Linked DNA regions of Methylobacterium currus. The protein of the gene in region 1 interacts with the protein of each later gene in a pairwise test. Links are inferred from orthologs where the notes say so. Each region holds a gene or a part of one and is shown on either strand. Other genes may lie near its edges.

Region 1 (4,344 bases):
TTGAAAATATCATCATAAATTAACGGCAACACTCTCAAAATTTAACAGTCGAATCGCACCGTCGCACCTTGCGGTCAGGGCCTCCACTGCGGTGCAGCGTCCGGCCGTCGTGAGCGGGAGAACCGGACACGTGGTCCGGAGACACAGCGCCACGGGGCCCGGAGCGGCCGCAGCGCCTCGCGTCGCGTCCGGCGCGCCGGACGCCCCGCGGCGATGGATCGACGGGAGCGTGATGGCCGCCGTCGCGAGTTCCGCCATCGCGCGTCAGGCCGCTGGTCCGCCGGCCGGGCGCGAAGGTGAGGAGGCAGAGCATCGCCGCGGCTGATGGGCCGCCCCGGGATCCCGGGGCGCCCTCCCCTCAACTCACCTCCACCTGCACCACCCCGGGCACCGCCCGGAGCGCCCCCGCGATCTGCGGCGTCGCCTGGTACTTGCCCCCGAGCTTCACCTCGACCTCCCGCTCACCCCCGTCGAGGATCAGGATCAACGACACCTCCCCCTCCCCGCGCACCTGCAACCGCTGCTGCACGCTGGAGATCGGGCGCTCGTCGCGCAGGTAGATCCGCATGCCCTTCTGGTGGCGGGAAGCGGCCTGGTCGAGGGGTTCGCAGGTCTGGATGCGGGCGCGCACGTCCTCGCCCTCGGTGCTGGCCTGGAGCTGGAGCACAAGGGCGGCGCCGGGCTCCAGCATGTCGCGGTAGTGCTGGAGCCCTTCCGAGAAGATGATCGCCTCGAAATGGCCGGTCTGGTCGGAGAGGGTCACGATGCCGAGCTTGTTGCCGGTCTTGGTGCGCCGCTCGGAGCGGTCGAGCACGCTCGCCGCGACCCGGCCGACCGTGGAGGTGCCGGCGCGGACCGAGCGGCAGAACTCGGCCCAGGTCTGGACCCGGAGCTTCGTCAGGAGGTCGCCGTACTCGTCGAGGGGGTGGCCCGAGAGGAAGAAGCCGACCGCGTCGTATTCGCGCTTGAGCCGGTCGGCCATCGGCCAGGGCTCGTGGGCGGGGATGCGCAACGACACCTCGGCCGCCGCGACGCCGCCGAACATGTCCACCATGCCGACGGTCTCGGCCTCGGCCGCGCCCTGGGCGAGCCGCATCATCGGCTCGACGGCGGCGAAGGCCTTGGCCCGGTCGGGCTCGATCGCGTCGAGGGCGCCGGCCGCCACCAGGCTCTCCAGGGTGCGCTTGTTGACGAGCTTCGGGTTGAGGCGCCGGGCGAAGTCGCCGAGGTCGCGGAACGGCGTCTCGCCGCGGGCCTGCACGATCGCCTCGACGGCGGAGCGGCCGACGCCCTTGATGGCGGCGAGCGCGTAGCGGATCGCGCCGTCATGCACCTCGAAGGTGACGCCGGAGCGGTTCACGTTCGGCGGCTCGACCTTGATGTTCAGGCGCTGCGCGTCCTGGCGCAGTTCGGCGAGCTTGTCGGTGTTGTCGATGTCGAGCGACATCGAGGCGGCCAGGAACTCGACCGGGTAATTCGCCTTCAGGTAGGCTGTCTGGTAGGTGATCAGCGCGTAGGCCGCGGCGTGCGACTTGTTGAAGCCGTAATCGGCGAACTTGGCCAACAGGTCGAAGATCTCGTTGGCCTTGCCCTTGTCGAGGCCGCGCTCGACCGCACCCTTCACGAAGCGGTCGCGCTGGGCGTCCATCTCCGCCTTGATCTTCTTGCCCATGGCGCGGCGCAGGAGATCGGCGTCGCCGAGCGAGTAGCCGGCCAGGACCTTGGCCACCTCCATCACCTGTTCCTGGTAGACGATGATGCCGAAGGTCTCGGCGAGGATCGGCTCCAGCTTTTCGTGCGGGTACCAGTTCTTCTCGTTGCCGGCGTCGCGGCCGAGCTTGCGCTCGCAATAGACCGGGATGTTGGCCATCGGGCCCGGGCGGTAGAGCGCCACCAGGGCGATGATGTCCTCGAAGCGGTCGGCGCACATCTCGACCAGCGCCTTGCGCATGCCGGCCGATTCCACCTGGAACACGCCGACCGTCTCGCCCTTGCGCAGGCGCTCGTAGGTGAGCTGGTTATCGATCGGCAGCGAGGGTAGGTCGACCTCGATGCCGCGCAGCTTCAGCAGGTCGGTCGCGGCGCGCAGGACCGTCAGGGTCTTGAGGCCGAGGAAGTCGAACTTCACCAGCCCTGCCTGCTCGACCCACTTCATGTTGAACTGGGTCACCCGCATCCCGGTCTTCGGATCGCGGTAGAGCGGCACCAGCTCTTCGAGCGGCCGGTCGCCGATCACCACGCCGGCGGCGTGGGTCGAGGCGTGGCGGTGCAGGCCTTCGAGCTTCCTGGCGATGCTCATCAGGCGGGCGACGACCGGCTCCTCCTCGATCGCGCTCTGGAGCTTCGGCTCGCCCTCGATCGCCTGGGCCAGGGTCACGGGGTTGGCCGGGTTCTGCGGCACCAGCTTCGTCAGCTTGTCGACCTGGCCGTAGGGCATCTCCAGCACCCGGCCGACGTCGCGCAGCACGCCGCGGGCGAGCAGCGTGCCGAAGGTGATGATCTGCCCGACCTGGCCCTCGCCGTAGCGCTCCTGCACGTAGCGGATCACCCGCTCGCGGCCCTCGACGCAGAAATCGATGTCGAAATCCGGCATCGAGACGCGCTCGGGATTGAGGAAGCGCTCGAACAGCAGGCCGAAGCGGATCGGGTCGAGGTCGGTGATGAGGAGCGACCACGCGACGAGGGAGCCGGCGCCCGAGCCGCGGCCCGGCCCGACCGGAATGTCGTGCTCCTTGGCCCACTTGATGAAGTCCGAGACGATCAGGAAGTAGCCCGGGAACTTCATGTTGGTGATGACGCGGATCTCGTATTCGAGCCGGTCGCGGTAATCCTTCTCCGTCAGGCCTTCCGCCGGGCCGTGCTGGCGCAGGCGCTCGGTCAGACCTTCTTCCGCCTGACGGCGCAGCTCGGCCGCCTCGTCGGGGGCGATGGCCTGCGCCACAGCCGTCGTCGCGGCAGCGACCTGCGCCTGCACGGCGGCGCCCTCCGGCGTGCCCTGCGACGGGGTGGTGAGGCTCGGCGCGCCGAAGCTCGGCAGGATGGGCTTGCGGGTGCGCGCCCGGTAGGCGCAGCGCATCGCGATCTCGACGGTCGCCTGGAGCGCGTCGGGCAGGTCGCGGAACAGGTCGGCCATCTCGGCCCGGGTCTTGAAGGCGTGGCGCGGGGTCAGGCGCCGGCGCTTGTCGTCGGAGACGAGGCGGCCCTCCGCCACGGCCAGCAGCGCGTCGTGCGCCTCGTAATCCTCGGGCTTGGCGAAGTAGGGCTCGTTCGTCGCCACCAGCGAGAGGCCGTGGCGATCGGCGAGGCGGATCAGCTCGCCCTCGACGGCGCGCTCGTCGGGCAGGCCGTGGCGCTGCAGCTCGACATAGAGGCGGTCCTCGCCGAAGGCCGCCTTCAGGGTCTCGAGCCGGGCCAGCGCCAGCTCGGCCCGGCCGGCGCGCAAGGCGGCATCGATGGGACCGCCCATGCCGCCGGTGAGCGCGATCAGGCCGCCCGCGCATTCGGTGAGCGCCTGAACGGAGACCCGCGGCACCTCGCCGAGGGCGTTGTCGAAATAGGCCCGGCTCGCCAGGCGCAGGAGGTGGCCGTAGCCGGTCTCGTCCTTGGCGAGCAGCACGATGTGCGGATGCGCGGCGTTGAGCTTCGCCCCGGCCTCCGGCGGCTCGAAGGCGACGCTCAGCTGGATCCCGGCGATCGGCTGGATGCCGGAGCCGGCCGCCTTCTCGGAGAATTCGAGCGCCCCGAACAGGTTGTTGGTGTCGGTGAGCGCCAGCGCCGGCTGCCGGTCGGCGCCCGCGGCCTTCACGAGGTCGCCGATCTTCAGCGCGCCCTCGAGCAGCGAGTAGGAGGAGTGGACGTGCAGGTGGACGTAGCCGACGGGCTTCAGGATCTGCAAGGCGACTCGCTCCTCGTGAGCGCGCCAGGATTCCCGGCAGAGCTTGAGGAGTCACCCCTGAATCACCGCCGCTCCACCGCAGAATCGATGGAACCGCCCTGGCCGTGGCCGCGCCGCAACGGCCGCCCGTCAATGCATCGGCGAGAGCGCCACCGCCCACAGGGCGATCGCGCCGGTGAGCAGGCCCATCGAGGCGACCTCCGTGACAGCGAGGAGGATCTTGCGTATGTTCATGGTCTGTCCCCTTTCGTCGGGTGTATGTTTGTTCTTGTTTTGTTCCGTGTCAAAGGGGGTCCGCGCCGGATCCGGTCGATGTGGTGAACGGTTGGTTGACGGGGCCGGGCTCGGCCGGGAACCATGATCCAGCGACATGGATCTCCGGGGTATGGGGCGACCGCGTTGCGGCTCGATCGTCCACGGCCTATCTAGGCGCAACCTTGACGGTGGGT
Region 2 (2,933 bases), 5.7 Mb from region 1 along the record:
GACGGCCTGGGGCATGGATGACTCGACTTTCGTGGTGACGATGCGCCTGAATCCCCCTCTCCCCGCGGGCGGGGAGAGGAGGATGCGCACAATCCGGGTTGAGAAAGTCCCGACCTGAGCGACGGAAACGCTAGAACGGCAACTTCATGCCCGGGGGTAGCGGCAGGCCCTTGGTCAGCTCCTGCATCCGCTCCTCCGCGGCCCGCTCGGCCTTGGCCTTGGCGTCATTGAGCGCCGCGACGATCAGGTCCTCCAGGATCTCCTTCTCGTCCGGCACCAGCAGCGAGGCATCCAGGGTGAGGCCCTTCACGTTGCCCTTCGCGGTCATCGTCACCGTGACGGAGCCGCCGCCGGACGCGCCCGAGACCTGGACGGCGTCGAGCTCGGACTGAAGGTCGGCCATCTTCTTCTGCATGGCCTGGGCCTGCTTCATCAGTCCCATGATGTCCATGGCGGCGTCCTCGCAATGTGAGACAGGATTCGAAACGGATGTGGGGTGCCGGCGGGCCGTCGGCTACGGGTCTGCCGGTTACAGATCCGGATCGTCGGAATCCGGCGGCGCCTCGTCGAGGGCCGGGGGCTCCAGCGTCTTGTCGCGCACGTCGACGATCTGGGCGCCCGGGAAGTTCTTCAGCACCGCCTGGACCAGCGGATGACTCGCCGCGCCCTGGTGGCGGCTTTCGACCGCGGCCCTGGCCCGGGCGTCGAGCGTCTGCTCGCCGGTCTCCTGCGACAGGGCCACTACCCAGCGCCGGCCGGTCCAGGCCTCCAGGGCGCGGGCAAGGTCGGTACCGAGCGTCGCGCGTCCGCCCTCGGCGAGACGGAACTCGATCCGGCCGTCCTCGAAGCGGACGAGGTGCACGTCCCGCTCCAGCGCCATCTTCAGGCCGATGTCGCGGCGCTCGTCAGCGAGCGCCACCACGTCCTCGAACCGGCGCAGCCGCGGGCCGGATTCCGCCTTGGCGGCGAGTTTGGGAGCCGGGGCGGGCTGGACCAGCGTCGGGCGCGGCGTCGCTGCGGGAGGCGGCGCGGGGCGGGGCGCCGCCTCGGCCGGGGGCACCTCCGGCAGGCTGCGCGCCAGGGCCGGCGCCGCCGCGGCGGCCGCCGGCCCGCGCAGGGCGACGGGCGCGGAAGCCGGGATCTCGCGTAATGTCGGCGCCGCCTGCGCCACCGGCGCAACGGGTTGAACGGCCGCCGGCGCCCGAGCCGGGAGGCCGACGCTGCCGCCCTCCCGGATCTGGCGCAGGGCCTCGTCCGGCGTCGGCAGGTCGGCGGCGTAGATCAGGCGCACCAGCGCCATCTCGGCCGCCGCCAGCGGCCGGGTCGCCGCCTGCACCTCGGGGATCGCCTTGAGCAGGATCTGCCAGGCGCGGGAGAGGGCCCGCACCGAGAGCCGGTCGGCGAAATCGCCGCCGCGCACCCGCTCGACCTCGCTCAGCGAGGTGTCGGAGCGGGCCGAATCGGGGGCGAGCTTGAGGCGGGTGACGAGGTGAGTGAACTCGGCGAGGTCGGAGAGCACCACGGCCGGGTCGGCCCCGGATTCGTGCTGCGCCCGCAATTCCGCGAAGGTGGCGGGCACGTCGCCGCGCATCGCCGCCTCGAACAGGTCGACGACCCGGGCCCGGTCGGCCAGCCCGAGCATGTCGCGCACCGTCTCGGCGGTGACGTGGCCGGCGCCGTGGGCGATCGCCTGGTCGAGGAGCGAGAGCGAGTCGCGCACCGAGCCCTCGGCGGCGCGGGCGATCGCGGCGAGCGCCTCGGCCTCGGCCGCGACACCCTCGGCGTCGCAGATCTTCTGGAGATGCGCGATCAGCGCGCCCGCCTCGACGCGGCGCAGGTCGAAGCGCTGGCAGCGCGACAGGATGGTGACCGGAACCTTGCGGATCTCGGTGGTGGCGAAGACGAACTTCGCGTGCGGCGGCGGCTCCTCCAGCGTCTTCAGGAAGGCGTTGAACGCCTTCTCGGACAGCATGTGGACCTCGTCGACGATGTAGACCTTGTAGCGCGCCGAGACCGGCGAGTACCGGATGCCGTCGATGATCTGGCGGACGTCGTCGATGCCGGTATGCGAGGCGGCGTCCATCTCCAGCACGTCGATGTGCCGGGATTCCATGATGGCGGCGCAGTGCAGGCCGAGCCGGGGCAGCCGGATCGTCGGCCCGGCATTCGGGTCCTCGGGCAGGGCGTAGTTCAGGCCGCGGGCGAGGATGCGGGCGGTGGTGGTCTTGCCGACGCCGCGCACGCCGGTGAGCATCCAGGCCTGCGGGATGCGGCCGGCCTCGAAGGCGTTCGCCAGGGTGCGCACCATGGCGCCCTGGCCGATCAGGTCGTCGAAATCCTTGGGACGGTACTTGCGCGCCAGGACCCGGTAGGCGGGGGCCGGCTGCCGGGCAGGTTGCGGGCTCTCGGCCGCGCTGAACCCGGGGAGACCCGGCTCGTCGATCGAGGGCGTGCCGGAGGTCTCGTCCATGCGCTCGCAGGGTCGTGAGGGCGGCCCCCGGGATGGGGGCGCACGCGCTCCTGAAAGGGAGTAGGGTGGGAGGCTGGACGAAAACCCGCTCGGTCTCGTTAGGGCTGCTTCCTTCCGGACCTGACCCGGTTGGCGAGTGAAACGTCCCTCGCCAACCTCCCGAGGCCTATATGGCGGGACGAAGCCCGAAACGCAAGCGGGGGTCTGGCCGAGCCTCGAACTCCCGATGGCCGCGAACGCCGTCTGCTCACGGGCCCTTGCTCACCGGCCCTTCCGCCACGGCGCATCGCGCTCCCAGTCGCCGGCCATGATCGACCCGCACGGCTCGATCTCGTCCACGACCTGCGCCAGGTCGTACTTCGCGATCTGGGCCCGCACCGAGGCGGCGTCCTTGTAGGCCGAGGGCAGCTCAGAGTGGTCGGGGATGCCGCAATAGGACCGGATGTCGAGGCCGCTTGCCTGC

Evidence for each region. The genes of interacting proteins can lie anywhere in the genome.
Region 2: the proteins of dnaE (region 1) and DA075_RS28850 interact in binary tests that used the Escherichia coli proteins (3 or more experiments, as listed by UniProt). The link is inferred for Methylobacterium currus from one-to-one orthologs.

What each region holds. Positions count from the first base shown.
Region 1 is NZ_CP028843.1:558,519-562,862, reverse strand. Bases 159-4,248 are described here. They hold dnaE (DNA polymerase III subunit alpha), read right to left. Parts: upstream 3,896-4,248; coding sequence 359-3,895; downstream 159-358. UniProt on the Escherichia coli protein: DNA polymerase III is a complex, multichain enzyme responsible for most of the replicative synthesis in bacteria. This DNA polymerase also exhibits 3' to 5' exonuclease activity. The alpha chain is the DNA polymerase catalytic subunit.
Region 2 is NZ_CP028843.1:6,282,130-6,285,062, reverse strand. It holds DA075_RS28850 (DNA polymerase III subunit gamma/tau), read right to left. Parts: upstream 2,471-2,933; coding sequence 530-2,470; downstream 1-529. Other genes in the region: DA075_RS28840 (RtcB family protein), read right to left, coding at 2,732-2,933; DA075_RS28855 (YbaB/EbfC family nucleoid-associated protein), read right to left, coding at 131-451; recR (recombination mediator RecR), read right to left, coding at 1-15. UniProt on the Escherichia coli protein: Part of the beta sliding clamp loading complex, which hydrolyzes ATP to load the beta clamp onto primed DNA to form the DNA replication pre-initiation complex.